3 regions of the Ewingella sp. S1.OA.A_B6 genome follow, and region 3 is predicted to be linked to each of the others. Evidence: predicted binding sites of a transcription regulator. Region 3 holds the regulator's gene; each other region holds the start of a gene.
What was found. The regulator CRP, encoded in region 3, controls carbon source genes, mostly activating them, when cyclic AMP is high. The targets are predictions, from matches to a motif close to ATGTGANNNNNNTCACAT.

Region 1 (7,404 bases), on a different contig from region 3:
CGACGGTGGTTTCTCTGAACCCACAAGTAAACCCTGACATCGTTGCGATGATCGGTGCTTCTGCTGCACTGAGCCTGTCTGGCATTCCATTCAGTGGCCCAATTGGTTCAGCACGAGTAGGTTACATCAATGGTCAGTACGTTCTAAACCCGACGGCAGATGAGCTGAAAACCAGCAGTCTGGACCTGGTGGTTGCCGGTACCCAAGGCGCCGTACTGATGGTTGAGTCTGAAGCGGACGTGTTGAGCGAAGATCAGATGCTGGGCGCTGTGGTGTTCGGGCATGAACAACAACAAATCGTTATTGATAACATCAACTCTCTGGTTGCTGAAGTCGGTAAAGCGAAATGGGATTGGAAACCTGAAGTCGTTAACGCTGAGCTGCATGCTCGCGTAGTGACACTGGCAGAATCTCGTTTAGGTGATGCATACCTGATCACTGACAAACAAGAGCGTTACGCTCAGATCAACGTTATCAAAGCGGAAGTGGTTAAAACCCTGCAAGCTGAAGATGAAACACTGGACGCTGGCGAAATCTCTGACCTATTGGGCAGCATTGAGAAGAACGTGGTGCGTAGCCGTGTTCTGCGTGGCGAGCCACGTATTGATGGTCGTGAAAAAGACATGATCCGTGGTTTGGACGTGCGTACTGGCGTTCTGCCACGTACCCATGGTTCAGCACTGTTCACTCGTGGTGAAACTCAGGCGCTGGTTACTGCCACTCTGGGTACTGCACGTGATGCGCAGAACCTTGATGAGTTGATGGGTGAGAAGTCTGACAGCTTCTTGTTCCACTACAACTTCCCTCCATACTCCGTTGGTGAAACTGGGATGGTGGGTTCGCCTAAGCGCCGTGAAATTGGTCATGGTCGTCTGGCGAAACGTGGCGTGTTGGCCATGATGCCAAAACCAGAAGATTTCCCGTACACCGTACGTGTGGTTTCTGAAATCACCGAATCTAACGGTTCATCTTCTATGGCTTCTGTTTGTGGCGCTTCTCTGGCCCTGATGGATGCAGGCGTGCCGATTAAAGCAGCTGTCGCGGGTATCGCAATGGGCCTGGTTAAAGAAGGCGAGAGCTTTGTCGTTCTGTCTGACATTCTGGGTGACGAAGATCATCTGGGCGACATGGACTTTAAAGTAGCCGGTAGCCGTGACGGTATTACTGCGCTGCAGATGGACATCAAAATTGAAGGCATCACCCGCGAAATCATGCAGGTTGCACTGAATCAGGCTAAGGGTGCGCGTCTGCACATTCTGGGCGTGATGGAACAGGCTATCAGCACTCCGCGTGGTGATATATCTCAATTTGCACCACGTATTCATACCATTAAGATCAGTCCAGATAAAATCAAAGACGTGATCGGTAAAGGTGGTTCTGTTATTCGTGCCCTGACCGAAGAAACCGGCACCACCATTGAAATTGAAGATGATGGTACAGTTAAAATCGCTGCGACCGACGGTGAGAAAGCTAAATTCGCTATCCGTCGTATCGAAGAGATCACTGCTGAAGTTGAAGTTGGCCGTATCTATCAAGGTAAAGTAACTCGCATCGTAGACTTTGGCGCATTTGTTGCCATTGGCGGCGGTAAAGAGGGTCTGGTTCATATTTCTCAAATCGCTGACAAGCGCGTTGATAAAGTGACCGATTACCTACAGATGGGTCAGGAAGTTCCGGTTAAAGTTGTTGAGGTTGATCGCCAGGGTCGCGTACGCTTGAGCATGAAAGATGCCGTAGCGCCAAGCCAAAGCGAAGCCGCAGAGCCTTCAGCCGAATAAATTTCTGTAACAGAAGTTTTACAGTTCCCTGTCATCAGGCAGGGAACTGTTCGTATCATGAGCGCAGGATGCGCTTGTGTTAAGCAGCCGGATGACAGGAGGTTAATCCAATGTTTGTCTTCGGGAGTAGAAATGAAGCCTTTCTTGCGCTGGTGTTATGTTGCGACAGCTCTTATGTTGGCAGGATGCAGCAACCATGATTGGCGTAAAAACGAAGTTCTGGCTATTCCGTTGCAGCCTACGTTGCAGCAGGAAGTTATCTTGGCGCGTATGGAACAAATCCTTGCCAGTCGAGCGCTGACTGACGATGAGCGTGCACAGCTATTATATGAGCGCGGTGTGCTGTATGATAGTCTGGGTCTTAGAGCGTTAGCGCGGAACGATTTTTCACAAGCGCTGTCTATTCGTCCTGATATGCCAGAAGTTTTTAACTACCTGGGGATTTACTTAACGCAGGCAGGCAATTTCGATGCTGCCTATGAAGCGTTTGATTCTGTACTAGAGCTTGATCCAACTTACAACTACGCGCGTTTGAACCGAGGTATCGCACTGTATTACGGTGGCCGATTCTCGTTAGCGCAGGATGATCTGCAGGCGTTTTATCGAGACGATCCAAATGATCCCTTCCGTTCTTTATGGCTTTATCTTGCGGAGAGAGAAATCAATCCGAAGGATGCCGACGTAGCGCTGCAGCAGCGTTATGACAAAGCGGACAGAGGGCAATGGGGATGGAATATCGTCGAATTCTACCTGGGTAAGATCAGCGAAACAACGCTGATGGAACGCCTAAAGGCGGAAGCAACGGATAACACTTCGCTCGCTGAGCATCTCAGTGAAACTGACTTCTATTTAGGTAAACATTACCTAAGTCTGGGGGACAAGAACAGCGCCCTGGCACTGTTCAAACTGACGGTAGCTAACAACGTTCATAATTTTGTTGAGCACCGCTATGCATTGTTGGAATTGGCGCTATTAGGCCAAGAGCAAGACGACCTATCAGAATCGGACCAGCAATAGCTGACGACACCAATCAGCCTTCTTAAATCATGGTTTAACCATTTTTAAGCGCCTTAACGGGCGAGGGTTGTTTTGTTCGTTTTATAATCTAATTTGAGCCGGTTCACACTTTTCAATGAAAATGACTGAAAATTTTCTCGACGAGTTATGTAGACTGGCTGCCATTATTAATGAGGCACGTGTACATGACTACTGAGCTTGAAACCTCTTTTGCTGACCTGGGGCTGTCTGCTCCTATCATTGCCGCCCTGACCGATCTGGGCTACGAAAAACCATCACCGATCCAATCCGAATGTATTCCACACCTTTTAAACGGTCGTGACGTATTAGGTATGGCGCAAACCGGTTCTGGTAAAACTGCGGCCTTCGCGCTGCCACTGCTGCACAACATTAAGCCTGAGTTGAAGGCTCCACAGATTCTGGTATTGGCTCCAACCCGTGAACTGGCCGTTCAGGTTGCTGAAGCTTGTACTGATTTCGCTAAACATTTGCATGGCGTGAATGTGGTTGCCCTTTACGGCGGCCAACGCTATGACGTCCAACTGCGCGCACTGCGTCAGGGTCCACAAATTGTTGTGGGTACCCCAGGCCGTCTGCTGGACCACCTGAAACGCGGCACCCTGAACCTCTCTAACCTGAGCGGTTTGGTGCTGGATGAAGCCGATGAAATGCTGCGTATGGGCTTCATCGAAGACGTTGAAACCATCATGGCGCAGATCCCGGCTGATCATCAGACCGCACTGTTCTCTGCCACCATGCCGGAAGCTATCCGTCGCATTACCCGTCGTTTCATGAAAGATCCGCAGGAAGTTCGCATTCAGTCTAGCGTAACTACCCGTCCGGACATCAGCCAGAGCTACTGGTCTGTCCATGGTCTGCGTAAAAATGAAGCGTTGGTACGTTTCCTTGAGTCTGAAGATTTTGATGCGGCGATTATTTTCGTACGTACCAAAAACGCAACACTGGAAGTGGCTGAAGCGCTTGAACGTAGCGGCTACAACAGTGCAGCTCTGAACGGTGACATGAACCAGTCCCTGCGTGAGCAGACTCTGGAACGTCTGAAAGATGGCCGTCTGGACATTCTGATCGCAACCGACGTGGCAGCACGTGGTCTTGATGTAGAACGTATCAGCCTGGTTGTTAACTATGACATCCCGATGGACTCAGAATCTTACGTTCACCGTATCGGCCGTACCGGTCGTGCTGGTCGTGCTGGCCGTGCGCTGCTGTTCGTTGAGAACCGTGAACGTCGCCTGCTTCGTAACATTGAACGTACCATGAAGCTGACCATCCCAGAAGTTGAAATTCCTACTGCAGATGTACTGGGCGAGCGTCGTCTTGCTAAGTTCGCTGCAAAAGTTCAGCTACAACTGGAAAGCAGCGATCTGGATCAATATCGTGCGCTGCTGGCAAAAATGCAACCTGCAGAAGCGCTGGATATCGAAACGCTGGCCGCTGCGCTGCTGAAAATGGCACAGGGCGAACGTCCGTTGATCGTTCCTGCTGATCAGGCCTTCAAAAGCCGTCCGCCACGTCGTGATTTTGACGAGCGTAGCGATCGCGGTGACCGCAATGACCGTCGTCCATCTCGTGATGGTGACCGTCCTGCACGTGATGGCGCAGCTTCACGTGATGGTGCACCACGTCGTGAACGTCGTGATGCTGGTGAGATGGAACTGTATCGCATCGAAGTGGGTCGCGATGACGGTGTTGAAGTTCGTCACATCGTTGGCGCAATTGCTAACGAAGGCGACATCAGCAGCCGTTATATCGGTAACATCAAATTGTTCTCTTCGCATTCAACGATCGAGTTGCCGAAAGGCATGCCGGGCGAGATTCTGTCTCATTTCACCCGCACCCGTATCCTGAACAAGCCGATGAACATGCAGTTGTTAGGCGATGCACAGCCACAAGCAGCACGCCGTGAACGTCCTGCTGGTGCTCCAGGTGCTGGCGGTGAACGCCGTGGTAACGGTGCTCCACCTCGTACTTTCAGCGGCGAACGTCGTGAAGGTGGCCGTGGTCGTCCTGCTGAACGTCGTGAAGGCGGTGCTTCTGTACCTGCTGGCGAACGTCGTACACCACGCCGTACTCCTGACGCATAATCTGACGTTAGCTCAGGCTAATAACAGATAAATAAAAACCCGCTTCGGCGGGTTTTTTTATGTTTGTCGTATTTGTCATTGCAGGATGAAAACAGTTCACGAAATCAGTCGATACGCACTTCCCGGACCAAATCATTCTGCAATTGAGAGACAATTTCGAATGAATGCAACCGCGCCTGCTGATCGAAAATCTGGCCGTTGATCATCAATTCATCCGCTTCGGTTTCACGGAGTATGGTTTGCAGACCTGCCCGGACCGTCTCTTTATTGCCTACCACCGACAGCCGCAGCGCCTGATCAACACCAAAGCGTTCCGATGCAGAACACAGGCTTTCTATATTATCGACGGGCGCAGGCAGTTTACCCGGATTACCACGACGCAGATTGATGAACTGCTGCTGATTGGACGTAAACATGCGACGGGCTTCTTCATCGGTATCTGCGGCAATGGCATTGATACAGACCATGGCGTGCGCTTTTTGCAATTGTTCCGATGGCTTGAACTGGCTGCGATAAATCGCCAGCGCCTGATACAGCATGTCTGGCGCAAAATGTGACGCAAAAGCAAATGGCAGACCCAAAGCTGCGGCAAGCTGTGCGCTGTACAGACTTGAGCCCAGCAACCACAATGGCACATGCAAACCCTGACCCGGTACGGCCTGTACAGGCTGACCTGGCTGCACATCGGCAAAATAGTGCTGCAGTTCCTGCACATCCTGTGGGAAGTTATCTACTTCGCCGGAAAGATGACGACGTAGGGCTACCATGGTGCGCTGATCGGTACCTGGCGCGCGGCCAAGGCCGAGATCCACACGGTCGGGATAGAGCGTCGCCAACGTACCGAATTGCTCCGCAATCACCAGCGGCGAGTGGTTAGGCAGCATGACGCCACCCGACCCCACGCGAATCGTTTTGGTGCCACCGGCAATGAACCCAAGCAAAACCGAAGTCGCGGCACTGGCGATACCGGTCATGTTGTGATGCTCTGCCATCCAATAACGCTGATAGCCCCACTTTTCAGCGTGTTGGGCTAACTCCAGAGAAGAATGGAAAGCCTGTTTCGGTGAAGAACCCTGCGGTACCGGTGCCAGATCCAGCACGGAAAGAGGGACTGTTATTTTCTCAGACATGATTATCACTCACTCGTTAATGGGTGAGGGGCAAACCTGTTCGCCCGCTAATTATACAGGTGAGTATCACCTAATAAACTTTAGCTGAATACTTCATTTGTGCTCTGGGGCAACAGGAATGCGAATCTGCACGAATATTTACAGGTTGATTTATAATTTAATGGATATGCCGTTTCGTGTTAAAAAAGCCTCTCTGCATCCCGTTATTATGCCTGCGCTTTATTCATCCCCTAAAGAAGCAGCGGGCAGGGAACAGGCTCAATGGAAAAGGAAATGCCAACGATCCGTACCGATCCCCGTCGGGCTGAGATTTACCGCTGGCAGTGATAAAGGAAGTTAATACTATGAGTAAAAGAATATTATTGACCCTGTTGCTGGTCGCAGTGGCCATTTCGCTGGCGGTTCTTTTCCGCGCAAATAACCAGGATCTCTTATTACAGGGTGAGGTTGATGCCCCTGAGGTTATTGTTGCGTCCAAAGCTAAAGGTCGCGTCATTGAACGTCATGTTGAACGCGGTGATGATGTTAAAGCCGGACAGCTTCTGATCACTCTCGACAGCCCCGAACTGATGGCGCAGTTGCGCTCGCTGGAAGCCGCACGCGACCAGGCCAAAGCGCAGCTGGATTTGTCGGCCAACGGTACCCGTGAAGAGAGCATTCGCAACCTGAAGGCCACGCTGTCACAGGCGCAGGCCGAATACATAAATGCCCGCGATCAATATAATCGCAACGCCAAAGTGGCCACCAAAGGTTTCATCTCGGCATCAGATTTAGAAGACTCCCGTCGTGCGCGTGACAGCGCCTATCAACAGGTATTAGTGGCAAAAGCCAATCTGGATGAAGGTATCAACGGCGATCGCGCCGAGCAGCGTGAGAGCTATGCTGCCCAACTGCGGCAGGCTGAGGAAGAGCTGCTGGAAGTCAAAGTGCAGACCGATGACCTGCAGGTGAAAGCCCCCGTTGATGGTGAGGTGGGTCCGATCCCGGCGGAAGTTGGGGAGTTGCAAAGTGCATCCAGCCCGCTGTTGACTCTGATCCGCTTGCCAGATGCTTATTTTGTTTTTAACCTGCGGGAAGATGTTCTGGCGGGTGTGCACAAAGGTGACAAAGTCCGGATCCGCGTTCCGGCGCTGAATGACCAGATGATCGACGCCGACGTGCGTTATATCGCTCCGCTGGGGGATTACGCCACTAAACGTGCCACGCGTGCCACCGGCGACTTTGACCTGAAAACGTTTGAAGTCCGTCTCTATCCACTCAAACCTATTCCTAATTTAAGGCAGGGAATGAGCGCTCTGTGGAACTGGAAGGAGTAGTGGCAATGTACCGGCTCAAAGCCAGCTGGCGCTGCTTTTCACGTTCTTTCGCCCGCGA
Region 2 (7,404 bases), on a different contig from region 3:
AGTGAGTTTCCAGATTTGCATGTTCTGCGACTTCTTCATCATCAAAGGTTGGCGCGGTGAAAACGTCCAGATCTTTCAGACTGCGACCCTGCAACAGTTCGGTTACGGTGCGCTCCAGCGCTACGCCGAAATCAGGGTGCGCGCCGAAGGACGCAAAACAGGTGCCATTGGCTGGATTGAACAACACCACGCAGATGACCGGGTAGTTACCGCCGAGTGAAGCGTCATAAGAGAGGATAGGGAAGCCCTCATCCTCCAGTTTAGCAATGGCTTCAACCACGCCAGGATAACGAGCCAGCACATCGGCTGGGATTTCTGGCAGGCTGATAGATTCAGCAATGATACGGTTTTTCACGTAGCGCTCGAACACTTCGGAAAGTCCCTGAACGCGAGCCTCGTTGGCAGTATTCCCAGCTGACATGCCGTTAGATACGTATAAGTTACCGATGATGTTCATCGGAATATAAACAGTTTGCAGATCCGACTGACGGGTAAAAGGCAGTGCACAGATCCCACGGTCTGGATTGCCAGATTGCAGGTCGATGAGATCACTGCCGGTTAGCTCTTTATCGGTATCATAAAAATCGTGCAGACGCTCATCCAGAATACCTGCTGGCAGAGTGTTGTTAGCCGGAATTGGAAACCATTTTTCGTTCGGGTAATGCACAAAATCGCCATTAGCAATCTCTTTGCCCAGATAGAAGTCGGCGAAGAAATAGTTGGTCGATAGACGCTCAAAATACTCACCCAGCGCAGAAGCCAACGCCGCTTTTTTGCTGGCACCTTTGCCATTGGTAAAGCACAACGGGCAGTCGCGATCGCGGATATGCACAGACCAGACGTTAGGGATCGGATTCAGCCAGGAAGCTTCCTCAATGTTGAAACCGAGGTCAGTCAGTTTTTGTTGGAAACGGGAAATTGAATCTTCCAGCGCCGCGTCTTTGCCGGTAATGAAGGTTTGGATCATTGAGTTCACTTTTGAGCGTTCTAAAAACGCGCAATCATACGGGATTTTAGGCTACAGGCAACCGATAACGCAGTGACCACAATGTGATCTTGCTCCCGTTACGAATAACCGTTGCACACTGCTTGTCTCGAATGATAAAACCGGTAAATTGGTTATCTCTATAGTTGTCTCAACGGAGTGGTGAGGGGAAATGACTCAGGTTTATAATTTTAGTGCAGGTCCGGCAATGATCCCGGCAGAAGTGTTACGTCGTGCGGAACAAGAACTGTGTAACTGGCATGGTCTGGGTACTTCTGTAATGGAAATCAGCCACCGCAGTAAGGAGTTTATTCAAGTTGCAGAAGAGTCCGAGCGTGATATTCGCGACCTGATGAATATCCCTCCCAACTATAAAGTCTTATTCTGTCACGGTGGCGCGCGGGCGCAATTTGCTGCAGTGCCTATGAATTTACTCGGCGACAAAACCACTGCGGATTATATCGATGGTGGCTATTGGGCACATAGTGCAGTCAACGAAGCCCAAAAATATTGCACCCCGAATGTTATCGATGTGACCACCACCGTTGATGGCAAGCGCGGCATCTTGCCGATGAGCCAGTGGGCGCTGAATGCTGATGCCGCCTATGTGCATTACTGCCCAAATGAAACCATTGATGGCGTAGCCATCAATGAAGAACCCAATTTTGGCGATAAGATTGTCATCGCCGACTATTCGTCTTCTATTTTATCTCGCCCTGTAGATGTCAGTCGCTTCGGTGTGATTTATGCTGGCGCACAGAAAAATATCGGCCCTGCGGGCCTGACGCTGGTTATCGTACGGGAAGATTTACTGGGCAAAGCGCAGAAAGCACTGCCTTCGATTCTTGATTACACGGTGTTGGCTGAAAACGACTCAATGTTCAATACACCGCCTACCTTCGCCTGGTACTTGTCAGGAATGGTATTTAAATGGTTGAAAGAACAGGGCGGGTTAAAAGAAATGGAAAAGCGTAATCAGGCGAAGGCAGAGCTGCTGTATGGCGCCATTGATAACAGCGATTTTTACCGCAACGACGTGACTCCGGCTAACCGTTCGTGGATGAACGTGCCTTTCCAGATGGCCGATTCATCCCTGGATAAACTTTTCGTGCAACAATCTTTTGATGTAGGTCTGCATGCGCTTAAAGGTCACCGTGTGGTCGGCGGAATGCGTGCGTCGATTTACAATGCAATGCCAATCGAAGGCGTTAAAGCACTGACTGATTTTATGGCTGACTTCGAAAAACGCCACGGTTAATGTGTGCCGAAATGGCTGGCTAAGCATGATTTAAAAATGACCGCGGACGGAAATTTGGGGTCATATTATGAATAAAAGGAAATGGAGAAAGCGTGGAATCCCTGACATTACAACCCGTTGCACTGGTTAACGGCACTATCAATTTGCCTGGCTCAAAAAGTGTTTCCAATCGGGCACTTTTACTGGCTGCTTTTGCACAGGGGACGACTCGCCTGAATAACCTGTTGGACAGCGATGACGTCAGCCATATGTTAAATGCCCTTACTCAACTGGGCGTCACCTATCGTCTGTCTGCTGACCGCACGCACTGTGATATCGATGGCCTTGCTGGCGCTTTTAAGCCATCAAAGTTCCTGGAGCTTTTTCTGGGTAATGCTGGCACCGCTATGCGACCCTTGGCCGCGGCTCTTTGTCTCGGTTCGCATGACGTCGTGCTGACCGGTGAACCGCGCATGAAAGAGCGCCCGATAGGACATCTGGTCGATGCGCTGCGTCAGGGTGGGGCGGATGTTGAATATATCGAGCAGGAAAATTATCCGCCCGTACGTTTGCGTGGAGGATTTAAAGGAGGCGAAGTGACAGTTGATGGCAGCGTCTCCAGCCAGTTCCTGACTGCACTCCTTATGATGGCGCCTCTTGCCAACCATGACACTACGATTCAGATAAAGGGCGATCTGGTTTCCAAACCTTATATCGACATTACCCTTAATCTGATGAAGACCTTCGGTATTGAAGTGGATAATTATCAATACCAGCAATTTCGTATCACCGGTAAGCAACAGTATTTTTCACCGGGCGTCTACCTGGTTGAAGGTGATGCTTCATCCGCCTCCTACTTTCTGGCCGCAGCCGCGATTAAAGGTGGCACGGTGCGCGTCACCGGTATTGGCAAAAACAGCATGCAAGGCGATATTCATTTTGCCGATGTGTTGGAAAAAATGGGTGCGAAAATCAGCTGGGCTGAGGATTATATTGAATGTACGCGTGGTGAACTGACCGGCATTGATATGGACATGAACCACATTCCCGACGCTGCAATGACCATCGCCACTGCCGCACTGTTTGCCAAAGGGCCAACAACGCTACGCAATATTTACAATTGGCGTGTCAAAGAGACTGACCGGCTGGCAGCGATGGCCACGGAATTGCGTAAAGTGGGGGCGACGGTTGAAGAGGGTGAGGATTATATTCGCGTTGAACCACCGGAATCACTGACCTTTGCCGAAATTGGTACGTATAACGATCATCGAATGGCGATGTGCTTCTCGCTGGTGGCGCTGTCGGATACATCCGTAACGATCCTTGACCCTAAATGTACCGCGAAAACATTCCCCGATTATTTTGACAGGCTCGCGGCTATAAGTACGCTGGCATAGTCTATAACTAAGACGGGTATCGAAAGGTGCCCGTTTTTTCTGTACTTCATATCATGCCTTTTTTATCGGTGTAGTCTGCTTTTTCGTCAACTGGGCAGCGTGGGGTAACAGTTGTAATAAAGGCAGCGTATAGTAGCGCTCCTGAATTAGCCTTATCGGGTTAATGATGAGGGTTTACCCCACCAAAGGAGACATAAATGATGACTTTAGCCCCGGTGATAACCGTTGATGGGCCAAGTGGTGCAGGTAAAGGCACACTATGCAAAGCACTGGCCGAAGCCTTTGAATGGCGTTTGCTGGACTCCGGTGCCATTTACCGCGTTTTAGCGCTGGCTGCTTTACATCATCAGGTTGAAATTGTCTCTGAAGAGGCTTTGGTACCACTTGCCGCACACCTTGATGTTCGTTTTGTTGCTCAGGATGGGCAATTAAAAGTGATTTTAGAAGGTGAGGATGTGAGTAATGAAATCCGCACTGAAACGGTCGGCAATACGGCTTCGCAGGCCGCTGCTTTCCCCCGCGTGCGTGAAGCTTTGCTTCGTCGCCAGAGGGCATTTCGTGAAGCGCCTGGGTTGATTGCTGATGGGCGAGATATGGGCACCGTCGTATTTCCAGACGCACCGGTAAAGATATTTTTGGATGCCAGCTCGGAAGAGCGTGCAAACAGAAGAATGCTACAGTTGCAGGAAAAAGGCTTTAGTGTTAACTTTGAACGTCTTTTAGCCGAGATAAAGGAACGGGATGACCGTGACCGTAATCGTGCTATAGCGCCTTTGGTTGCCGCTTCTGATGCGTTATTACTGGATTCAACCAGTATGTCGATTGACGAAGTTATCCAACGTGCGCTGGCTTATGCCACTGAAATTCTAGGATTGCCGCAAAAACAAACCCGGTGATCGAGCTATATAGTTGGTGCTGAATAATGATTCAGTGCCAGTTTTAGCTATAGTTTTTTTTAACCTCGCCGCAAGGGTCTGTAGCGGGGCATTTGAAACAACCCCATCCAGCAGGATGCCAGATGGACGTTAAACTTAAGAACCTAAAGATTATCAACATGACAGAATCTTTTGCTGAACTCTTTGAAGAATCCTTAAAAACAATCGAAACCCGTCCGGGTTCCATCGTTCGTGGCGTTGTTGTGTCTATCGACAAAGATATCGTACTGGTTGACGCCGGTCTGAAATCTGAGTCTGCAATTCCGGTAGAGCAATTCAAAAACGCACAGGGCGAACTGGAAATCCAGGTTGGCGACGAAGTTGATGTTGCGCTGGACGCTGTGGAAGACGGCTTCGGTGAAACTCTGCTGTCCCGTGAAAAAGCTAAACGTCATGAAGCTTGGATCACGCTGGAAAAAGCTTACGAAGAAGCTGCAACTGTTACCGGTATTATCAACGGTAAAGTTAAGGGCGGTTTCACTGTTGAGCTGAACGGCATTCGGGCGTTCCTGCCAGGTTCACTGGTAGACGTTCGTCCTGTTCGCGACACGCTGCATCTTGAAGGCAAAGATCTTGAGTTCAAAGTCATCAAACTGGACCAGAAACGCAACAACGTTGTTGTTTCCCGTCGTGCAGTCATTGAGTCTGAGAACAGCGCAGAGCGCGATCAGCTGCTGGAAAACCTGCAAGAAGGCATGGAAGTTAAAGGTATCGTTAAGAACCTCACTGACTACGGTGCATTCGTTGATCTGGGCGGCGTTGACGGCCTGTTGCACATCACTGACATGGCCTGGAAACGCGTTAAGCATCCAAGCGAAATCGTGAACGTTGGCGACGAAATCACTGTTAAAGTTCTGAAATTTGACCGTGAACGTACCCGTGTATCCCTCGGCTTGAAACAGCTGGGCGAAGATCCTTGGGTTGCTATCGCTAAACGTTATCCAGAAGGTACTAAACTGACTGGTCGCGTTACTAACCTGACTGATTACGGCTGCTTCGTAGAAATTGAAGAAGGCGTTGAAGGTCTGGTTCACGTTTCTGAAATGGATTGGACTAACAAAAACATCCACCCATCTAAAGTTGTTAACGTTGGCGATGTTGTTGAAGTTATGGTTCTGGATATCGACGAAGAACGTCGTCGTATCTCCCTGGGCCTGAAACAATGCAAATCTAACCCATGGCAGCTGTTTGCAGAAACCCACAACAAAAACGACCGTGTTGAAGGTAAAATCAAGTCAATCACTGACTTCGGTATCTTCATTGGTCTTGACGGCGGCATCGACGGCCTCGTTCACCTGTCCGACATCTCCTGGAACGTTGCAGGCGAAGAAGCAGTTCGTGAATACAAGAAGGGCGACGAAATCGCAGCTGTGGTTCTGCAAGTTGACGCAGAGCGCGAACGCATCTCCTTGGGCGTGAAGCAACTGGCTGAAGATCCGTTCAATAACTACCTGTCTATGAACAAGAAAGGTACTATTGTTACTGGTAAAGTCACAGCAGTTGATGCCAAAGGTGCTACAGTTGAATTGGCAGGCGGCGTAGAAGGTTACCTGCGTGCTTCTGAAGCTTCTCGCGACCGTATTGAAGACGCAACCCTGGTTCTGAACGTTGGTGATGATGTTGAAGCTAAATTCACCGGTGTTGATCGTAAGAACCGCGTAGTAAGCCTGTCCGTTCGTGCTAAGGATGAGTCAGATGAGAAAGAAGCAATCGCTGTTGTGAATAACAAACCAGACGAAAGCAACTTCTCTAGCGCTATGGCTGAAGCGTTCAAAGCGGCAAAAGGCGAGTAATGACATGGGGCGGTTTTCAAACCGCCCTTAAACGGTAGTTTAGCTGCAAAGCTTGGAGGTAATATGACCAAGTCTGAACTTATTGAAAGACTTGCTGGCCAGCACTCTCATGTCCCGGCGAAAGCCATTGAGGATGCAGTGAAAGAGATGCTTGAGCATATGGCTGCAACTTTGGCTGATGGTGAACGCATTGAAATCCGTGGGTTCGGCAGTTTTTCTCTTCACTACCGTGCTCCGCGTGTTGGGCGTAACCCAAAAACTGGTGACAAAGTAGAGTTGGACGGTAAATACGTCCCACATTTCAAACCAGGTAAAGAGTTGCGCGATCGCGCGAATATTTATGGCTAAGACTTCGGTCTGACATAAATTCTGCCTATAGCGAACCTAAAGCGGTACCTTTTAAAGGTGCCGTTTTTTTTGCTTAAAAATCATCCACGTTCGTTTTCTGCGCGACGCCTCGCATCGTTCATTTCCTTCCCTTGTTCCGATATAACCCTCAAATCATACTCGCCGGCAGAAACATCGCGTTAGAAACGCTGCTGATAACCGCACTCCCATTTTTAGATTAAGTATTCAGGCAAGGATGTCATTATTAAAATCTCATTGGATGAGGTGGCGTTGGCTGTCATCTTAGGAATGCTCCCGTTACTTATATTGCCGTCTTTATCCTCACTTTCATGGTGTCTGTTAATCGCCATTCTGACGTGGGGAATATGGCTAATTCGCCACAGATTTGCCCGTCTTAGCGCAATACTGCTGCTGAGCTTCGTCTGGGCGGTAAGTCAGGGACAATATCTGTTATTGCAGACAGACATACTGAGTCGGGGAAAAGTTGAGATAATTGCCAGCGTCCAGTCAATAAATTTGGGACGCCTGGATAAACATCAGGTCGTCATGCGTATTAGTGAAGCAGCGGGAAAGCGAGTCTTCCCGCCCATTTTATTTAGGACTCAGTGGGAGAATACAGCGGCAAATTACTGCGCCGGACAGACGTGGAGAGTTATAGCTAATTTAAGGCCCGTCCATGCCGTTCTCAACGAAGGAGGATTTGACTCAC
Region 3 (7,404 bases):
CACCGGTGAACGGGGCCATTCGCGTGAAGCAGTCATGGATTCAGTGGTGCGTTCAATGGATGACTACATCAACTACATCACCCCACAGTTCTCCCGCACGCACATCAACTTCCAGCGCGTACCGACGGTAGACACCTCCAACCCGTTCGCTGCCAAGGCCATCCCTTCACTGGATGAAAGCTTTGTAGTGATTCACTTTCGCGGGCTGGACGATATAGATTTTCCTTATCTGCTGGCGATGCTGCAAGGTTCGTTTATCTCGCACATCAATACGCTGGTGGTGCCGGGCGGTAAAATGGGGCTGGCGATGGAGCTGATTATGGCACCACTGGTGCAGCGCCTGATGGAAGGGAAGAAGATTAAGTGAGGAAGATGCCGCACGCCTAAGCACTGCGGCATTTAGTCACTCACTCCGGCTCAACCACTTCAAAGCTATGAGTGATGGAGGCGGCTTTACCCAGCATCAGAGATACCGAACAGTATTTTTCAGCCGACAAGGACACCGCGCGCTCAACCACTTTATCTGACAACTCTTTTCCGGTGACAATAAAGTGCAGGTTGATATGAGTGAACAGCCTCGGTGCTTCCTCACGGCGTTCAGACGTCAGTTTGACTTCGCAGTTCTGCACATCGTTGCGGCCCTTTTGCAAGATAGACACTACGTCGATGGCGCTGCAACCGCCCATCGACATCAGCAACATCTCCATCGGGCTTGGGGCTTTATCGCCCGCGTTACCGTCCATTAAAACCTGGTGACCTGACGCAGATTCACCCAAAAACGTCAGCCCTTCTACCCACTTTACGCGTGCCTGCATAATGCCTTACTCCCGCTGCTTTCATTTAAACTGAATTCTTCTCAGACTACCCTTTTAGGAAAAAACCAGCAACGTAACCCGATCGCCATCATGCTGAAGCGAGACAACAGAAGACACTCGCTCAAACCTGTGCTACAAACAGAGCCGATACATACTTTTCAGTAAATTGCGGTGATGGGTTTGTGGTTTTCATATGAAACCACGGTGTTAACAACATTTATAACGCTGTTACACTCCGACTCCCGCTTGCAGCATTACTGGACAGTTCTTATGCTAAAAGGGCGCGCATTTTTAAGACGCCGTACAGGGAACTCTGAGCCCTGTGATTTTGGGCAGCGATAATAACAGAGGATAATAACTAATGGTTCTCGGCAAGCCACAAACAGACCCTACTCTCGAATGGTTCCTGTCTCACTGTCATATACATAAATATCCGTCCAAAAGTACGCTGATTCACCAAGGTGAAAAAGCCGAAACGCTCTACTACATCGTGAAAGGGTCGGTTGCCGTCCTGATTAAAGATGAAGAAGGCAAAGAGATGATACTTTCCTACCTGAACCAAGGTGACTTCATCGGCGAGCTGGGACTCTTCGAAGAAGGCCAGGAGCGTAGTGCATGGGTTCGTGCTAAATCTGCTTGCGAAGTGGCTGAAATCTCTTATAAAAAATTCCGCCAGTTAATTCAGGTTAATCCAGACATTCTGATGCGTCTTTCTGCTCAGATGGCGACTCGGTTGCAAGTGACTTCGGAGAAAGTGGGTAACCTCGCCTTCCTCGACGTGACGGGCCGTATCGCGCAAACTTTGCTGAGTCTGGCAAAACAGCCGGATGCGATGACCCACCCGGATGGTATGCAGATCAAAATAACCCGTCAGGAAATTGGTCAAATCGTCGGCTGTTCACGCGAGACGGTTGGCCGTATCCTCAAGATGCTGGAAGATCAGAGTTTGATCTCCGCTCACGGTAAAACGATTGTCGTTTACGGCACCCGTTGATTCCCTGAAAAACGGCGCGACAGGCAACTGTCGCGCCGTTTTTATTGGAGAATAGGGAAACCTCAAGCGCTCAACACTTTCCCAATGGCTTCCTCAAAGCGATTCATCCCCTCGCTGATGTCTGCGAACTCAATCACCAGGGATGGCGCAAACCGCATGACGTTAGGGCCTGCCACCAACATCATCAGGCCGCAGTCGGCAGCGGCTTTATGGAACTCACTGGCGCGGTTTTTATAGGCGTCAGATAACTCAGCACCAATCAATAACCCCTGACCACGGAATTCTTTGAATACGCAGTATTTCTGATTAATCGCTTCCAATGCCTGAATAAATGCCGCGCGGCGCTCGCCGATGCCAGCCAGAACCTCTGGCGTGTTGATGATATCCAGCGCAGCTTCAGCGACGGCACACGCTAACGGGTTTCCGCCGTAGGTGGTGCCATGCTTGCCGGGTTCCATCACCGAGGCCACGTCTTCCGTCGCCAACATGGCGCTGACCGGGAAACCGCCGCCGAGCGCTTTGGCCGCGGTCAGAATGTCCGGGGTAACGCCGTAATTCATGTAGCTGAACAGCTTACCGCTACGTCCCATGCCGCTCTGCACTTCGTCAAACACCAGCAAAGCCTGATGCTCATCGCACAAATCGCGCAAACCTTGCAAGAATGCCTGAGTGGCTGGCGTAACACCGCCTTCGCCCTGGACCGGTTCAACCACAATGGCGCAGGTGTGATCATCAATGACAGCTTTCACCGCGTCGAGATCGTTGAACGGTACATGCACGATGTCAGCCGGTTTCGGGCCGAAGCCGTCTGAATATTTAGGCTGGCCACCCACGGAAACCGTAAACAACGTGCGGCCATGAAATGCATTATGGAAGGCAATGATTTTGCTTTTGTACGGGCTGTGGCGGTGCGAGGCATAATAGCGCGCCAGCTTGAAAGCGGCTTCGTTGGCTTCTGCTCCTGAGTTGGCAAAAAACACCCGATCGGCAAAGGTGGCATCAATAAGCTTCTGTGCCAATCGCAGTGCGGGTTCGTTGGTAAATACGTTACTGACATGCCACAGAGTTTCACCCTGCTCATGCAAGGCTTTCACCAGCGCAGGATGGCAATGACCGAGTGCCGTCACCGCAATACCCCCGGCGAAATCGACATACTCTTTGCCCTGCTGGTCCCACACACGGCTCCCCTTCCCTTTCACCGGAATAAACTGCGCGGGTGCATAAACCGGCAAAATAACCCGATCAAAAGCGTCACGACTTACCGCTGATTTTTCTGCCATTACCTTCATCCCCTTCAATCCATTACAAGTATATTGCCATTATAAGTATATCTTCAAAACAAAACTAAATATGAAAATATAGTCATAAAATATGCATAAAAAATCACCCGCAGGCAATCGAAAACCAGCTTTTTTGAAAAGTAATTTATTATCACGAATTAACTATCTAAATCTTAAGGAAATTATCCAGCAACTGGTGACCCTGCTCGCTGAGAATGCTTTCAGGATGGAACTGCACACCGTGCAACGGCAGATGATTGTGGGCAATACCCATGATCTCGTCAGGCTGACCATCGCGTTCGGTCCAGGCGGTGAGCGTGAAACAGTCCGGCAGGCTGTCGATGTCAACAATCAGCGAATGGTAGCGCGTCACGGTCAGAGGATTGTTAAGACCACGGAAAACACTCTGTCCGGTGTGACGAATTGGCGAGGTTTTACCATGAACCGCCTGACGTGCCCGCACTACCTGCCCGCCAAAAGCCTGCGCCATGGCCTGATGCCCAAGGCAGACACCGAGGATAGGTAACCGGTTGGCAAAATGGGTGATTGCCGTAAGGGATATTCCGGCGTCGTCCGGCGTACAAGGGCCAGGGGAGATCACCAGATGGGAAGGAGCCCACTGTTCAATATCAGCGAGGCTGAGCTGGTCGTTACGTTTGACCAAAACCTCAGCGCCCAGCTCGCAGAAATATTGATAGAGGTTATAAGTAAAGGAGTCGTAGTTGTCGATCAGCAGCAGCATGGCGGTCCGGGTCTTCAGTCGATGAAAGTACCCGGCCGATTCTACCCACTTTCGTGGCTAGTTGCCGCTGTCGATTTCACTGACAACTTTCTTGAAGACATCCTTCAGCAATTTTTCGTTACCGAACGCCGCCGCTTTATTAGCTTCCAGCCAGCTCTCCTGCCCGACTTTTGACCAATGAATATCATAACCCGCATGAATAATCAGTTGCTCGAAGAAGATACGCTGTGCGCGGCCATTCCCTTCACGAAACGGGTGCAGCAGGTTGATACCGGTATAATAGTGAGCCAGTTTCTTACAAAGTCCATCAAGCGGCAGGTCCGCCAGATAGCCTTCGTCCTCCAGCGCCTGCATCAGCGCATTACCCTCTTTTTCGATATAGGCAAAGTGGCAGAAAGGTGTTTCATCTTTGTAGATGTCCATTTCGCGCAGCTCACCGGCCCAGGTATAGATATCCTGAAACAGCGTCTGATGAATGGCACAAAGATGCGGCAAACCCATTGCAGGTTGGCCCAGCGTAATCGTGGCCGCACGCAGCGCGGTAAAGGCCATTTCGGCCTGCGCCAGACGGTTAGCTTCGTGGATTTCCAGTTTATTTTTCAGCACATCAATACCAGGATAGACATACGTATCGACGCCTGCGTTCAGTTTATCGTTCATAGTGCGCCCTCAAATCTTCAAGCCGTTGAGCAATTTGCTCATCACTTAGCCTGACCTGGTCGATTTGCAATCCATCCAGCTGGCTGCTGGCCATGAAGTTGTGGTTTTGACGCTCACGGAACAACTGTTCTTTCTGTTTTAGGGTCGGTTTAGTACTCATCTCAACTCCTCTGGCATGGGTTTTTGACACCGGTCTTCCAAGGGTAAGTATAGACAGGGAAAGGCCGACGAAAAAAACCAACAAAAAGGCGCCACCGGGGCGCCTTGAAAAAACTCATATTTCAGGATGATCACTCAACGGCGATAGGCTTATCGCTGGTTTCGGTTTTCTGAGTGCCCTGAATCGTTTTAACCCGTTGCTCAAATTTACTTACCGCGGCAGCATCTGGCAGCAGCGAGTAAGTCAGTTCAAAAACTGTACTCTGCCCAGGTTGCAGCTGTTTCACACGGCCCTGCTTACGTTCGATGGTCACTGGATAGGCATAGTTAGTGCCAGGTTCAATGCCAGTGACGTATCCTTGTTTCAGTGTGTCCGTGTTTTTCCACAAGGTCAACAAAGGTAACTGATGAGTATTGAACTCAATCGACGCACCTTTGTTACCGGCTTTGTTAACTACACCTGCAACTGTTTTACCCTGTGCATCGGCGTAAGGCACCATATTGAAAACCATTTCATCAAAGTTTTTGGTCGGACCGGCGTAGGTCTGCCAGTCGTTCATGCCTTTTTTGGCATAATCATTGAAAGGTGAAATTGATTTCACCGGGGCGATGAAACGCGCGCCCTGCTCAAGGATTGGCTGGCCAAAATTGCTGTGATAGATAATCTGGTAGTCATGTGGGTAATCAGACTGGTTGGTCAGGGTGTCGTGAATAGTCCAGGAGTGACTGCCCGGCACATAACGCAGCTCGGTCCAGGTTTCCAGTTTGGCTTTCTTGAACGTGTGTTCTTTAATCAGGCCGCGCACGGTGATTTCATACGGCGCAGTATCTGAAATGTCCACGACCACTTTCGACGCTGGCGTATTGCCCGCACGGCCGTGCAGCGTATAGATCATGCCGTCAGCCACCACGGGGTGCCCGGTCCATTCGTAGCCACAGCGCACCATCATCTCGTTAAAACCTTCCAGCCAGCCCACACCGTTGCGGCTTTCCAGATTGATAAACGCCGGATTGACCACTTCATTCACCGGAGAATCCCAGCCGAGTCGGATGTTATCACCGGTAACATGAAGTAAATCCATACCGCGGGTCGGACTAAGTGCAATCGTCAGCCCTTTACTGGTGATAGTCAGGACTTTGGAGCCTTCCTGTTTACCGCCGTGCAGCACTTTCTGCTCGATGCTGAAATCAGCACCCGCCAGCTTCAGCTTTTGGCTGCTGATTTGCCAGTCACCCTTGTCCATGCCGGCTTCAGCATCGGTCAGCACGAAAGATTGCGCCGCGACCTGCCATGACATCAGCCCCATTACCACGCCTGTTACAATGATTTTTTTCATTATTTATATCCTTTGCTGAATTGATTAAGCGAAAACAGCCTAAGCCTAGTACAGCTATGCCGTAAAAATGTGACAGCTTTCAACTCACAGAGTATTGGCGCGTTTCAGGGGAGTAATTTGTGTATTGCTTCACATTTTTTAGTAAGCATTACAGTCATATCACACGGAAATAGTGATGCGTCGCAGGACCAACAAGGAAATGCTGATGCGCTTCAGCTTACTTCAGTACGTGATGCACATAAAAAACCTCGCTTCACATAAGCCAAAAACACCGGTACGCCGATGCATGAAAAATGCTCGGCCATTCTCTGCAAAGTGACAGTTTTACCCATACCGGTAGCGCCGGCAACATGACCAGATCGCGCGTCGACTTACCTTCATGTATGGCTTTGGCTATCAGGCGAGCTTCACTCATTTGATTGTCCTTTGAAATAGGGTGTAGCCACCCACTGATTAAAACCGATTAGCACGCTCAATAAGCGTCAAGTTTCCGGAGGAAAACAGACAATAAAAACCCCCCGTTAGATAACGGAGGTTCCAATAAGCCCACGAAAAAACGATACCCAAAATAATTCGATGAAATATAACGGGTATTTAAGGCAGAACTTTCGCTGACAGGATAACCACTGGCGTGGTTGGCACGTTCTGGTAAGGGCCGACGTTATCGGTTTTTACCTGAGCAATTTTATCAACGACATCCATGCCTTTGATCACTTTACCAAAGACGGCATAACCGAAATCGCGCTGACCGTGGTCAAGGAAGGCATTGTCCGCCACGTTGAAGAAGAACTGCCCGGTGGCGCTGTCTTTCTCGGCGGTGCGGGCCATGGCGACGGTGCCGCGCAGGTTACGCAGGCCATTGTCCGCCTCGTTGACGATCGGCGCATTGGTCTTCTTCTGCTGCATATCAGCAGTGAACCCGCCACCCTGGATCATAAAACCTGGGATGACGCGATGGAATATGGTGTTGTTGTAATAACCGCTTTGGGCGTAATCGACGAAATTCTTCACAGAAACCGGAGCCTTAGCACTGTCGAGTTCTACTTCGATATTCCCTGCGGAGGTAGTCAGCAGTACATGTTGTTGTGCCGCAGCCAAGGCAGCTGGCGAAATCGCAGCCAGGGACAGCAGTGCGGTGAAGGTCACTAAAGTACGTTTAAACATGACGGTTCCTTTATTCAGAATACAACCACTATACCCACAATAATTCGAGTTACAGCGAGGCGGCAACTGAATGCATCCCAGGATGCATGGCTGTACCATGTGACTGGGGTGAATAAAGGCAGCCAACAAAGCTGCACCAAAAGCAGGCGCATCTAGGCGACTTGAAGTATGACGGGTATAAACCCGTTGATTCTAAAGAGCTACTAACCATAGCGCCAGAGCTTTACTTTTATTTACGTAGCCGAGCAAGCTT

Region 1: a site for CRP is predicted at 2,887-2,904, ahead of yrbN (protein YrbN). Genes of this name have one in related genera too.
Region 2: a site for CRP is predicted at 1,049-1,066, ahead of serC (3-phosphoserine/phosphohydroxythreonine transaminase). Genes of this name have one in related genera too.

Annotation. Positions count from the first base shown of each region.
Region 1 is NZ_JBLJFK010000003.1:185,970-193,373, reverse strand. Features, by position in the region: gene pnp (polyribonucleotide nucleotidyltransferase) at 1-1,778, shown strand, start outside; gene nlpI (lipoprotein NlpI) at 1,911-2,795, shown strand; gene yrbN (protein YrbN) at 2,911-2,991, shown strand; gene ACMV8I_RS10625 (DEAD/DEAH family ATP-dependent RNA helicase) at 2,981-4,900, shown strand; gene ACMV8I_RS10620 (luciferase-like monooxygenase) at 5,005-6,030, opposite strand; gene ACMV8I_RS10615 (HlyD family secretion protein) at 6,375-7,346, shown strand; gene ACMV8I_RS10610 (ABC transporter permease) at 7,352-7,404, shown strand, end outside.
Region 2 is NZ_JBLJFK010000001.1:1,695,936-1,703,339, reverse strand. Features, by position in the region: gene ycaO (30S ribosomal protein S12 methylthiotransferase accessory factor YcaO) at 1-967, opposite strand, end outside; gene serC (3-phosphoserine/phosphohydroxythreonine transaminase) at 1,158-2,243, shown strand; gene aroA (3-phosphoshikimate 1-carboxyvinyltransferase) at 2,336-3,619, shown strand; gene cmk ((d)CMP kinase) at 3,817-4,515, shown strand; gene rpsA (30S ribosomal protein S1) at 4,674-6,347, shown strand; gene ihfB (integration host factor subunit beta) at 6,411-6,695, shown strand; gene ACMV8I_RS07980 (ComEC family protein) at 6,951-7,404, shown strand, end outside.
Region 3 is NZ_JBLJFK010000009.1:15,186-22,589, forward strand. Features, by position in the region: gene ACMV8I_RS15735 (phosphoribulokinase) at 1-367, shown strand, start outside; gene ACMV8I_RS15740 (OsmC family protein) at 408-815, opposite strand; gene crp (cAMP-activated global transcriptional regulator CRP) at 1,177-1,809, shown strand; gene argD (bifunctional acetylornithine/succinyldiaminopimelate transaminase) at 1,872-3,089, opposite strand; gene ACMV8I_RS15755 (aminodeoxychorismate synthase component II) at 3,256-3,831, opposite strand; gene ACMV8I_RS15760 (putative adenosine monophosphate-protein transferase Fic) at 3,889-4,491, opposite strand; gene ACMV8I_RS15765 (YhfG family protein) at 4,481-4,651, opposite strand; gene ACMV8I_RS15770 (aldose 1-epimerase family protein) at 4,782-5,987, opposite strand; partial or broken gene ACMV8I_RS15775 (helicase HerA-like domain-containing protein) at 6,239-6,402, opposite strand; gene ppiA (peptidylprolyl isomerase A) at 6,582-7,151, opposite strand.